3 regions of the Massilia sp. BKSP1R2A-1 genome follow, and region 3 is predicted to be linked to each of the others. Evidence: riboswitches for the same ligand, from Rfam matches in the RefSeq annotation. Region 3 holds a riboswitch; each other region holds the start of a gene.
The links. A riboswitch is a leader RNA that binds a small molecule or an ion and turns the genes downstream of it on or off. The one in region 3 is predicted to bind cobalamin.
Positions count from the first base shown of each region.

Region 1: it holds a riboswitch for cobalamin, as region 3 does, so the genes downstream of both, ACQ7JA_RS24675 (TonB-dependent receptor domain-containing protein) here and ACQ7JA_RS01965 (cobaltochelatase subunit CobN) in region 3, are expected to answer to the same signal.
Region 2: it holds a riboswitch for cobalamin, as region 3 does, so the genes downstream of both, ACQ7JA_RS00235 (TonB-dependent receptor family protein) here and ACQ7JA_RS01965 (cobaltochelatase subunit CobN) in region 3, are expected to answer to the same signal.

Region 1 covers NZ_JBOBRE010000025.1:745-5,019, reverse strand. The annotation lists gene ACQ7JA_RS24680 (FecCD family ABC transporter permease) at 1-84, opposite strand, end outside; gene ACQ7JA_RS24675 (TonB-dependent receptor domain-containing protein) at 111-1,946, opposite strand; cobalamin riboswitch at 2,015-2,244, opposite strand; gene cobC (alpha-ribazole phosphatase family protein) at 2,265-2,807, opposite strand; gene ACQ7JA_RS24665 (adenosylcobinamide-GDP ribazoletransferase) at 2,810-3,574, opposite strand; gene cobT (nicotinate-nucleotide--dimethylbenzimidazole phosphoribosyltransferase) at 3,576-4,275, opposite strand, start outside.
Region 2 covers NZ_JBOBRE010000001.1:52,836-57,110, forward strand. The annotation lists gene ACQ7JA_RS00230 (M1 family metallopeptidase) at 4-2,208, opposite strand; cobalamin riboswitch at 2,341-2,589, shown strand; gene ACQ7JA_RS00235 (TonB-dependent receptor family protein) at 2,674-4,275, shown strand, end outside.
Region 3 covers NZ_JBOBRE010000001.1:440,001-444,275, reverse strand. The annotation lists gene ppc (phosphoenolpyruvate carboxylase) at 1-1,941, shown strand, start outside; cobalamin riboswitch at 2,002-2,218, shown strand; gene ACQ7JA_RS01965 (cobaltochelatase subunit CobN) at 2,368-4,275, shown strand, end outside.

The DNA.
Region 1 (4,275 bases), on a different contig from region 3:
CAGCAGGCTGGCGACGGCGCACAGCAGCAGCACGCCGATGACGAGCGTGGCGCGCTGGCGGAGCAGGAAGGCTGGGTGATGCATGCGTCTCCTCTCGATGGTGCGTCCGGTCAGCGCATACCGTAGCGCAGCGCGGCGAACCAGGTGCGGCCGCTGGTGCCATAGAAGCGCGCCAGTTCGTACTGCTTGTCCGTCACGTTGTTGAGGCGTACCAGCAGCGACAGGTCGGGCGTGACCTGCCAGCTAGTGTACAGGTTGAGCAGCCCATAGCCGCCCAGCGGGCGCAGGTTGGCGGCGTCGTTGAAGCGCCTGCCGGACAGCTGCAGTTCCGCGCCCGTCTTGACGGGGCCGAAGCTGGTGTCGGCGGCGAACTTGGCGTGCTTCTTCGAACGGCGCAGCAACTGCTTGCCCGTGGTTTCGTCGGTCGGGTCCTGCCAGTCCAGGCTGCCGTGCAGATTGATTGCCGCGAGACGGGTCCGGGCTGCCAGCGTCACGCCTTCCAGCTTGGCCTCGTTGACGTTATAGGCGCAGCTGCCGATGCCGGTGCCCGGGCACGGCGTGCTCGAGACGATCATGTCGGTCAGGCGGTTACGGTAGTAGCTCGCATCGAGCTGCACGCGGCCGCCATCGTAGTGCAGCCCCGCTTCGCGGTTGCGGCCCTTCTCGGGCTTGTTGGTCTCCAGGCCGTAGCCGGGGTAGTACAGCTCGTTGAAGGTCGGTGCGCGGAAGCTCGTGCCGACGCTGGCGGTCGCGCGCAGGCCATTGCCGAGCTCAATGCCGTAACCGGCGGCGCCCGTGATCTTGTTCCCGTAGACCGAGCGATCGTGGCGGGCGCTCAGGTCGAGCAGGTGAGCGCCGCGCCGGGCCGAGTAGGCGGCCGCATAGGAGTTGGTGATCCGCGCGCGGTTCAAGGCGCGGCTGGAACTGGACTCGACGTCTTCCTTGCGGTGGCTGTAGAGCAGCTGCAGCGTGTCGGCGCCAATGGCGATGGCGTTCTGCCAGGTGAGCTCGTCCTGGCGGGTTTCGATCTGGCTGCGGCCGGACGCGGTGGCGTTGGTGAAGCTGCCCAGCTGGTCCCGTGAAGCCGCGTACTGCAGGGTGCTGCGCCAGTTGGCGCTGACCTGGCTGCTCGCATGGACGGCGGCCGTGTTGAGTTCCTGCTCGTTGTGGGTGTCGTAGCTGCCGGCGCCGCTGTCGTACTGGGCGCGCAGGGCGCTGTGCAGGAGCTGGGCGCCCACCTCCAGCCCAGGAGCCACGGTATAGGACAGCTGGCCGTTGGCGCTGCGGCGGCGGTAGCCGTCTTCGTCCGGGTTGAAGCCGGAAGCGCCCGGCCGGGTGGACGAGAAGCCGTCGGCATCTTCGTAGCCGGCGGTGAAGGCATAGCGCAAGCCGCCGCCCGAACCGGAGACGGTGCTGGCGGCCGCGCGCGTGGCGTTGCTGCCGGCGCCGAGCGAGGCGGTGACGACCGGACCGCCTTCGCCCTTGCGCGTGAAGACCTGGATGACGCCGCCGATCGCGTCGGCGCCGTACAGCGTCGTCAGCGGACCATAGACGATCTCGATGCGCTCGATGGCGGACAGGGGAATCGCGTTCCAGGCCGCGGTGCCGCTGGTCGAGGAGCCGACGCGCACGCCGTCGAGCAGGACCACGACCTGGTTGGCGTTGGAGCCGCGCAGGTAGACGTCGGTGGAGGCGCCCGGGCCGCCGTTGCGGGTGATCTCGATGCCGCGCTGGCGCTGCAGGATGTCGGCCACCGAACCGGCGCCGGAGCGTGCGATCTCTTCGGCGTGGATGACGGTGGTATCGGCGATCACGTCATGCGCGCGCTGCGGCATGCGGTTGGCGGTGACGACGACCGTGTCGGCGCTGGTCTGGGCGAAAGAAGGGAGAGTGAAGACGAATGCGAGCGAGCACGCAGCCGCCAGCCGTGTTACAGGAAGATTCATGAAATGTTCACGTCAAGGACAACCAGCCGACGTCCCCGTAGGCCAGATTGAACAGAAGCGCGGCATGGCCACGCTTCCACCTTTTGGCCGGTATCCGGGCTGGCAAGTGTGGCCGTCCGACCTTCCCATGCAAATCGCACAGTGGTCATGGAGGACGGTTCGCCGCGGACTCTTTCGAGCGCGGCACTTGCTTACCGTTGCGGGGGCAGCACACCTTGGCCTTGTTGAAGGGCTTCGTGTTTCCCGTTTAACTGCGCCTGTGAATACAGGCGCGAGCACCAAAACGCCGACATTATACGTGAGCGCGACGCGGTGTTGTCAGTCCTTCAGCATGATGATGCCGCCATAGTCGATGCGGTGTGCTTCGGAGGCCGCGCGCAGCGCCGCCTGTTCGATGCTGCCGCCGGCGTGGAGGGCGGCGAGCAGGCGCATGCTGCCCGCGTGGCAGACGAGCAGGGCGCGCGGGTGACGTGTTTCGCGCAGCGCGTCGAAGCATGCGGCCACGCGGCGGGCGACATCCATGACGCTCTCTCCGCCGCCGGGCCGGTAGTGCAGCAGGTCGGCGCTCCAGGCGTCTACCTCGGCGCGGGGGATGGCGTCCCAGGGCTGCATCTCCCAGGCGCCGAAGTCCATCTCGGCCAGGCGCGCGTCGAAGGTGACGGGCGCGCCCAGCTGCGCCGCGAGCTCGGCGCAGCGCCTGAGCGGGCTGGCGAAGACAGGCAGGTCGCCGGGCAGCCCGGCTTCACGCAGGCCCTGGGCGACGGCGGCGATCGCGGAGGGCGAGGCGGCGACGTCGCTGCGGCCATAGCAGATGCCGGGGGCGACTTCGGGCTGTGGATGGCGGACGAGGACCAGCTCCATGGCTAGCCGAGGGTGGCCAGGATGGCGATGTAGGCGACCGCTTCCGCCAGTTGCTGCACGGCGCCGAGGCAGTCGCCGGTATAGCCTCCGATGCGGCGGCTGAATTTGCGGGCCAGCCACCAGGTGGCGATCACGCAGGCCAGCAGTGCGGCAAGCACGGCTTGCGCTGAGAGCAGGCCGCCTGCGAGCAGCAGGGCTGCGGCCAGGGCAACCGTCAGCAGAGCGATGCAGAACTCGGCAGTGGACATGCGTTCGGCCAGCGGCTTGGCCTTGCCTTCCGCGCGTGAGTATTCCATGCGCCAGATGAGCGAGGTCGCGCACAGGCGTGACAGCGGGTGGGCCAGCAGCATGGCGCCGATGGCGCTGGTCAAGGGCAGCGTCGCAAGCGCCGTGACTTTCGTGCCCAGCATGCACACGACGCCGATCGCACCGTAGGCGCCGACGCGCGAGTCCTTCATGATCTCCAGCACGCGCTCGCGCGTCATGCCGCCGCCAAGACCGTCACAGGTGTCGGCGAAGCCGTCTTCGTGGAAGGCGCCGGTGATGTAGATGGTGGCCGCGGTCGAGAGCACCGCGGCCACCGGTGCCGGCAGCACGAGGGCGCAGGCTCCGTAGACGGCGGCGCCGATCATGCCCACCACGACGCCGACGAGCGGGAAGTAGCGGGAGGCGTGGTGCAGCCAGTCCTGCTCGAATCCGACCCAGCGCGGGATCGGCAGGCGGGTGAAGAACTGCAGGGCGACGAAGAACAGGCGCAGTTGCTGCATCTTACTGGCCGCTGGTACTGACCGAGGCCGATGCGAAGGTGGCCATCTCGTTCAGGAAGTTCGCAGCCGCATGCAGCAGGGGCAGGGCAAGCGCGCTGCCGGTGCCTTCGCCCAGGCGCAGGCCGAGTTTCAGGAGCGGGCGGGCGCCCAGGCTCTCGAGCATCATGCGGTGGCCGTTCTCGTCCGAGCAGTGGGCGAACACGCAGTAGTCGAGGATGGCCGGCTGCAGGCGCGCCGCGACCAGCAAGGCGCTGGTGACGATGAAGCCGTCGATCAGCAGCACCTTGCGCAGCTCTGCTGCTTTCAGCATGGCGCCGACCATCATGCCGATCTCGAAACCGCCGAAGGTGGCCAGCACCTCGAGCGGCGAGGTGGCGCCTGCATGCCTGTCGACGGCGGCGGCGATGACCTGCTGCTTGCGTGCGATCCCTTCGCCCGAGAGGCCCGTGCCGGCGCCCACGCATTGGGACAGCGGCAGCCTGGTGAGCTTGTGCATGAGGGCCGCGGCCGCAGTGGTATTGCCGATACCCATTTCGCCGAAGCCGACGACGTTGCCCGGCAGGTCGCGCATCAGGGCCATGCCGTGCTCGAGCGCGGTATCCAGTTCCTGCGGCGACATCGCGGCCTCCTGGGCGAAGTTGCGGGTCCCGCGGCCCACCTTGCAGTCGACCAGGCCGGCGCGCGGGCCGAAGTCGTGGTTC
Region 2 (4,275 bases), 390 kb from region 3:
TCGTCATACGGTGGCGATGAAGGACAGGAGGAGTTGGACGAAGGCCATGGCGTCGCTGGCCCAGCGCGTCGAGGCGCTGCGGTCGGCGGCCAGGGCGCGGCTGTCGTCGAGCTTGTTGACGTCGAGGTAGTGGCTGCGGCGCGGGTCGAGTTCGGCCGACACGGCTTTCGCCGGTTTCACCCAGCTAAAGGTGCGCCATTTTTCCTCGCCCTGCCAGGTCACGGTCTCGCTGCTGCCGTCGGCGAAGCGCACCACCAGGGTCTGGGGGACGCTCGCGCCTTCGCGCCGCACCGTCACCTGGGTGCGGAAGGGGTAGGGGCCGCTGCCATCCTTGGCGTTCGGATTGGCTTTCTCCCAGTCCTTGCGCGCCTTGGCGATGCGCGCATCGAGCGCTGCCTCGGTTTCCTCGATCCGCTTGCCCTTCTCAAGGCGGGTGCCCGCCAGCGGCAGCACTTCCTCGCTGGCGATCGAGGCCACGCGGTCGTCCACGCGGGAGACGGCGTAGATCTGCTTCGCGAAGACTTCCTCGACCGCGGCGCGTTCGCCGCTGCCGTCGGCCAGGGCCTCGCGCAGGTCGGCCACGCTCGGGTGGCGGAACTTCCAGCGGCGGTAGTATTCCTTGAAGCCGCGTTCCATCGCCTCGCGTCCGATGCGTTCCTCGAGGTCGCGCATCACGAGTGCGGTACGGGTATAGACCGGGCCGATGCCCTGCAGGCGCTGCCAGGCATTCTGGCCGGGGGCGTCGGCGGGCCGGTCACGCGGGCTGGTGGCGCGCGTGATGTCGAAGGGATCGAAGACCGGGTCGATGCCGATGCGCTTGAAGAAGGCCGGCATCGGGTGGGCCTGCTGGCCGCGCTCGCGCAGCATGCGGCCGTCCCAGTACTCGTTCAGGCCCTCGTCCAGCATCGGCTCTTCGAACTCGTTGCTGGCCAGGATGCCGTAGAAGTAGCCGTGGCCGAACTCGTGGATGGTCACGCCCTCGAGCATGTACTCGTCGAGCGAGTTCTTCGCCACCTCGGCATGGCCGGATGCCGTGATGAAGGTCGGGTACTCCATCCCGCCCGCTTCCTCCGCGTTGTAGGGCGGGATCACCACCGTCAGCGTGCGGTAGGGGTAGGGGCCGAGGGTGCGCGAGAAGTAGGTCAGCGAATCCTTGGCCGCCTTCATGGCCGGCTTGGCGCTGGCCTCGTACTCGGGCGGGAACAGCACCTGCACCGTCACGGTCGGGCTGCCGGGGCCGGTCCAGGTCTCGACCAGGGGAGGGGCAGAGCGCTTGTCGGCGGTCCAGGCGAAATCGTGCACGTCATGCTGGACGTAGCGGCGCGTGACCATGCCGTTCTTCTCGCTCGGCGCGCCCTGCAGTTCGCCGGTGGCGCCGACGGTGTAGGCCTTGGGCACCGTCAGGCTGACGTCGTAGCTGCCGAAGTCGGCGTAGAACTCGGACTCCATGTGGAATTCGTGGGCGTTCCAGCGTGGCGCGGTGGCGCCGCGTTCGCCCGGCAGTTCCAGCACGGCGATCTTGGGGAACCACTGCGCCACCAGGTGGAAGCTGCCGAAGTAACCGGTGCGCGCTATCACGCGCGGCAGCTGGGTCTGGAAATCGATGTCGAGCGTCGTGCTGGCGCCCGGCGCCACCGCTTCCGGCAGGTCGAAGCGGGCCACGGTATGGTCGGTGGCCGGGCCGCCGTCGGGCTGGACGAAGCGCCACGGCACGCTTGCCGCGCCCTGGCGCACGCTGGCCAAGGCGATGTGGCCCCATTCGCCGTCCCTGATGTCGACGCCGCTGCGGAAGCCTTCGCCGCGGTGGCGCTGCTCGGTGAAGAAGGTGCTGCCGGCGCCCTCGAAGGCATTCATGTAGAGGTGGACGTAGACGCTGCGCACCGGCACCGCGCTGCGGTTGCGCCAGGTGAGGGCCTGCCGGCCCTTGATCAGGTGCTTGTCCGGGTCGAGCGTGGCCTCGATGCGGTAGCTGACCACGCGGTCCGACAAGGTGGCATGGTCGCCGGTGCGCACGCCGCCCCAGGCGGAGGGCGCGCTCGGCGTGGTGACGGCGGCCGCGTCGGGCGCGGCCAGCGCGATGCCGTCCAGCGAGGGTGTGGGGCTTGGCGCCGGCGCGTCGGCCTGGGCCAGCCAGGCAACAGCGCCGCCGGCCGCGAGCAAGGCGGCGGCGAGCACCGCGCGCAACTTGCTCCGTGCTTGGATATGCATGCAGGACTCCCTGTAATGACAATATTGTTTGAACGCGAATATAGCCAGAAGAGCAAAAAAACACCATGGGCATGCGATAGAACGCAGGATTTGAGGATGGACGCGCAAAAAACGCGACAAGGCTTGTCAGGTTATAATCGCGGCCGTTCTGGTGCCCGCGCAGGCGATCCGCCTGCACAGTTAAACGGGAAACACGAGGCAAAGGCGCTGCGCGCCCGCGCCGAGGTGTGCTGCCCCCGCAACGGTCAACAAGCGTCACCGCCTGATAGAAACCCTGTTTGGCGCGGTGACAGGCTGTCTCAATAACCACTGTGCATTGCATAGGAAGGTGGGACAGTCCGTCTTGCAAGCCCGGATACCGGCCAGGACAGGGGGAAGCGCGCATGCGGCAGGGCCGGTGCTGCGTCTTCCGTTGACTCCGGTGTGCGGGGACGCAGGCCGGTGCTTTTACCGAGAACATCCACAATGAATTTTGCTGCCTTCCCAAGCAGCGCGCCGGCCATCAAGCCGCTCGCGCTGGCCTGCGCCTTTTCCCTTTCCATCCTCGCCGCGAACGCCTTCGCCCAGGACACGGCCGTTCCCGAGATCGTCGTCACCGGCGCGCGCTTCCCCGCCCAGGTCTCGCTCGCGCCGATCGGCGCCACCGTCATCACGGCGGAGGACATCCGCCGCGCCGGCGCTACGGACGTGAATGCCGCGATCCGCAAGATCGGCGGCGTGTTCGGCCGCCAGAGCCTGGACGGCTCGCCCGACTTCGCCCTCGACCTGCGCGGCTTCGGCTCCAACGGCAGCCAGAACATGGTGGTGCTGGTCGACGGCGTGCGCATGAACGAGAACGAACTGGCCGGCCCGGTGCTGTCCTCGATTCCCGTGGACACCGTCGAGCGCATCGAGATCCAGCGCGGCGGCAGCAGCGTGCTGTACGGCGAAGGCGCGACCGGCGGCGTGATCAACATCATCACCAGACGCGGTACGCAAGCCGGCTACCACGGCTCCGTGGTGCTGGAAGCCGGCCGCTTCGACCAGTACGATGCGCGCGCGTCCGTCCGCCATGGCGAGGGCCCGCTGTCCTTCGACCTGGCCGCCGCGCGCCAGGGTACCGACAACTACCGCGACAACAACGAATTCCGCCAGAAGACCTTCAGCGGCGGCTTCCAGTGGGCCGCGAACGACGCCCGCATGGGCCTGCGCGTGGAGAGCGCACGCCAGGACATGCGCTTCCCGGGGTCGCTGAGCTATGAACAGTTCGAAGCCAATCCGCGCCAGACCCTGACCCCGAAGGACTTCGGCGCCCTGTCCAGCGACCGCGTGACGGCCTTCGCCGAGAAGCGCGTCGACAACGTGGAATTCGCGGCCGAGCTGGCCCACCGCGAGCGCAAGGTCGAATCGACCTACGACTTCGGCGGCTTCCTCTCCGCCGCGACCTACGACACCCGCCACACCCAGTTCTCGCCGCGCATGCGCCACAGCGCCAACCTGGGCGCCGGCCTGAACGAATTCGTCGCCGGCGTCGACCTGAGCCGCTGGGAGCGTGCCACCAGCCTCGGCTCGGATGCGCGCCAGACTTCGGAAGCCTACTACCTGCGCGACGAGATGCGCTTCGGCGGCGCCGCCAATGCCCGCCTGGCGCTGGGCGCGCGCCACGAGCGCTTCGAGAAGAAAGAGACCAACGCCGCGCTGGCGGTGCCGACCGGCACCCAGACGGTGAACGCCTGGAGCGCGGAAGGCAGCGTCGACGTGGCAGCGAACGTCACCGTGCATGCCAAGGCCGGCCGCAGCTACCGCCTGCCGAATGCCGACGAGAACGGCTACCGTTCCAGCGTCGGCCTGCTCGACGTCCAGACCTCGCGCGACCTCGAGCTGGGCGTGACTGCCGGCACCGACGCCCGCCGCATCGCCGCACGCGTGTTCCGCCACCGCCTGAAGAACGAGATCTTCTACGATCCGACCCTGGGCGGCGGCTGGGGCGCCAACACCAACCTCGACCCGACCCGCCGCCAGGGCCTGGAAGTCGAAGGCCAGATGGCGATCGGCCAGGCGCTGCGCCTGACCGGCCAGTGGCAGCGC
Region 3 (4,275 bases):
CGCCAGTCGACCACCATCCTCGACTTCTACCTGGAAGAAGTGCATGCCCTCGGCGCCGAACTGTCGACCTCGACCCTGCTGGTGCCGGTGACGCCCGAGATGCAGGCCCTGGCCGACGCCTCGGTCGACACCTCGCCGCACCGCAGCGACGAACCCTACCGCCGCGCCCTGATCGGCATCTACGCGCGCCTGGCCGCCACCGCACGCGAGCTCGGCGTCGGCCACATCCTGCGCAAGGAAGTCGCCGAAGCCCCGCCCTACCTCGACGCCGGCCTGTTCGCGGCCGACCTCGAAGTCATCGCGGATTCCCTGCGCGCCAACCACGGCGGCATGCTGGTCGAGCCGCGCCTCGCGGGCCTGAAGCGCGCCGCGCGCATCTTCGGCTTCCACCTGGCCTCGCTCGACATGCGCCAGAGTTCGGACGTGCACGAGCGCGTGCTGACCGAGCTGTTCGCACGCGCCGGCGCCGAGAAAGATTATTCGACACTCGAGGAAGCGCAGAAGGTCGAGCTGCTGCTGGCCGAACTGGCCCAGCCGCGCCCCCTGTACTCGCCCTACGAAGCGTATTCGGACGAGACCAATTCGGAACTCGCCATCCTGCGCACCGCGCGCGAGATCCGCCTGCGCTACGGCAGCCGCGCGATCCGCAACTACATCATCTCGCATACCGAGACCGTGTCCGACCTGCTCGAAGTCCTGCTGCTGCAGAAGGAAACCGGCCTGCTGCGCGTGTCTTCCGGCTCCTGCGACGTGATGGTGATCCCGCTGTTCGAGACCATTCCCGACCTGCAGCGCGCAAGCGGCATCATGGACGAGTGGATGTCCCTGCCGCCGGTCGCGAAAGTCATCGAGCAGCAGGGCCGCCTGCAGGAAGTCATGCTCGGCTACTCGGATTCGAACAAGGACGGCGGCTTCATGACCTCGAACTGGGAGCTCTACCAGGCCGAACTGAAGCTGGTCGACGTGTTCGCGGCCAGGAACGTCAAACTGCGCCTCTTCCACGGCCGCGGCGGCACCGTCGGCCGCGGCGGCGGCCCGAGCTACGATGCGATCCGCGCCCAGCCGCCCGGCACCGTCAACGGCCAGATCCGCCTGACCGAACAGGGCGAGATCATTTCGTCGAAGTTCTCGAATCCCGAGATCGGCCGGCGCAACCTGGAGCTGCTGGTGGCCGCGACCCTCGAGGCGAGCCTGTCGCCGCGCGACGAGGACGCCGCCAGCCGCGAGCGCCTGTCGCGCTTCGAGGCGGTGATGGCCGAGCTGTCCGAGCGCGCCTACCGGGCCTACCGCAACCTGGTCTACGAGACCCCGGGCTTCACCGACTACTTCTTCTCGGCCACCCCGATCGCCGAGATCGCGGAACTGAACCTCGGTTCGCGCCCGGCCTCGCGCAAGTCGACCCGCCGCATCGAAGACCTGCGCGCGATTCCCTGGGGCTTCTCCTGGGGCCAGTGCCGCCTTCTGCTGCCGGGCTGGTACGGCTTCGGCGCCGCCGTCAGCGGCTGGATCAACGATGGCGACCGCGAATCGCGGCTCGAACTGCTGCGCGAGATGTACGGCGCCTGGCCCTTCTTCGCCACGCTGCTGTCGAACATGGACATGGTGCTGGCCAAGACCGACCTCGCCATCGCCTCGCGCTACGCGAGCCTGGTGGCGGACGCCGAGCTGCGCGAACGCATCTTCCGCCGCATCACCGCGGAGCATGGCGAGACCCTGCGCTGCCTGGAAGCGATCACGGGAACGAACGAACGCCTGGCCGGCAACCCGCTGCTGGCGCGTTCGATCCAGAACCGCTTCGCCTACCTCGACCCGCTGAACCACCTGCAGGTGGAACTCATCCATCGCCGCAGGAAGCTGGGCGACAACGCGGATCCGCGGGTGCACCGCGGCATCCACCTCTCCATCAACGGGGTGGCGGCAGGCCTGCGCAATACAGGCTGACGCATCTGCCGCGTCTGCGGCTGAAGATTGCCGTGACAACAACGCCACTCGGCGTTACAATCCGCCGCTTGAGCGATTGGTGCCCTTCCGCAGGTCTGCGGGAGGGTGAAACGGGAAGCCGGTGACGCGCGGGATGATCATCCCCGCCAGTCCGGCGCAGCCCCCGCTGCTGTAAGCCTGACGACGCCGGCCGTACGCCACTGTGCATTGCACGGGAAGGCAGGGCCGGCGAAGGACGAAGGCGAGCCAGAAGACCGGCCAGTCACGATGCACTTTGTAGCGCCCGGGGTGTGGCGCTGCCGGTTGGCTGTCCCTATTCTTCGGTCCAGGTCTCGACACCGTGTGCGCCTTTTGGCGCGCCGGGACGCGCGCGGCTGCTCCATGGAACACGGGGCCGCCTGGTTTTCGTCCCGAGGTCGACCTGAATTGAGCGCTCGTGTATTCCATCGCGTCCTGGCGGCCCTGTGCTGCCTGTGCGCCCTGCCCGTCCAGGCGGGCACCCTGTTCGCCGTCGTCACCGAACGCGCGGCGCCCAGCGCCATCGAAGCTGCCCACCGCCACCTGGCGCGCCATCCGAAAGACCGCATCCTGCTGCGCACGCCGGCCCAGCTGATGGCGGCCGGTGAACGTGACGTCGAACGCTGGATCGCCGGCGCCGACAGCGTACTCGCGGTCTCGGTCTTCGGCGACCCGGCGCGGCGCCTGAAGGATGCGGTCGCGCGCCACGCGCGGCCATCCGCTCAGGTGCTGGCCTTCAACGGCGAAGCCTCCCTCAGTCTCATGACGCGCGGCCGCCACGGCAGCCTGAGCGAGTTTTCGCCCGAGCTGCTGCGCCAGCTGTCGAACGAAACGCCGCCGGAAACGGCCCTGCGGGCAGCCGCCCTTGACACCGCTAGCGCGCACTGGCTGGCCGCACGCCGCCTGTGGCAAGGCAGCGGCAGCGACAACACGGCGGCCCTGTTCGCCCACCTGCTTGCACGAGATACGCCCGTTCCCGCGCCACGTCCCGAGCCGATGCTGCGCCTGCGCGTGGGCGAGCGCGAACTCGCCGACGGGGCAGCGTGGGGACACGCCGCGGAGCTCGGCCTGAAGGACAGGCCGACCGTCGTCGTACTGGATCTCGCCAATATGGATGCCGTGGTCCCGGCCGCGCTGTGCCGCCAGGTCGAAGCCCGGGGCCAGCCCTGCGTGCAGCTGCTCACCCGCTGGGGCGGCACCTCGCGCGAGGCGCTCGAGCGCCTGCCCGAACTGGTCGCGCCCGCGCGCCCGGCCGCGCTGGTGGTGCTGCAGGACTTCGTGGTCGGCGCCGCCGAAGGCCGCGAGGCGGTCGAGCAAGCTTTCAAGCGCCTCGACATCCCCGTGTTCAAGGCCATCCGCCTGATGGACCGCAGCGCCATGCAGTGGCAGCTCTCGCCAGACGGCCTGAGCCCCGACTCGGTCCAGTACCGCGTGGCCCTGCCCGAGCTGCAGGGCATCGGCCAGCCCATCGTCGTCGCCGCGCTCGGCAAGGCGCAGCGCGATGCGCGGACCGGCATCGAGAACCGCCCGCCCGAGGTACTGGAACAGGAAGCCGCCCGCGTGGCGGCGCGCGTGGACCGCTGGCTGCTTTTATCCGCCAAGCCGAACCGCGACAAGCGGGTCGCCCTGGTCTACTACAACCACCCGCCGGGCCGCCAGAACATCGGCGCCGACAACCTCGACGTGCCGGCCTCGCTGTTCGACATGCTGCATGCGATGAAGGCCGCCGGCTATACGGTGGGCGAACTGCCGGCCTCGCCCGAGGCGCTGCTGGACCGCATCATGGCGCATGGCGTCAACCTGCCCGAAGACCGCGCCGCCCTGCGCGAGCTGGCCGGGGCCGTGAATGGCGTCACGGGCGAGGAGTACCGGCGCTGGTTCGCCACCCTGTCGCCGCGCGTGCAGGGCGAGATGACGAGCGGCCTGCTGGGGCGCCTGCATGCCGACGTGCTGGCGGCGGAAGCCGGCCGCGAATACCAGCTGGGCCGCAAGCGCGCCGAGGTCGTGATCGCCGAGCTGCAGCACCTGGTCGAGGGCGCCGACCATCCGAGACGCGAGGACGCCCTGCGCGACCTGGCCGCCCTGCGCGAGGGATATATCGCCTGCCTGGACGGGCGCGCCACGCGCCGCTGCGCCACCCTCGCCTCCCTGCAGCGGCGCCTGGTCGGCTACGGCATCGAGGGCATGCGCGGCTGGGGACCGGCGCCGGGCAAGGTGATGGTCGAGGGTGGCAAGCTGCTGGTGCCCGGCCTCGTGTTCGGCAACGTCTTCATCGGCCCGCAGCCGCCACGCGGCTGGGAAGTCGACGAGGAGCTG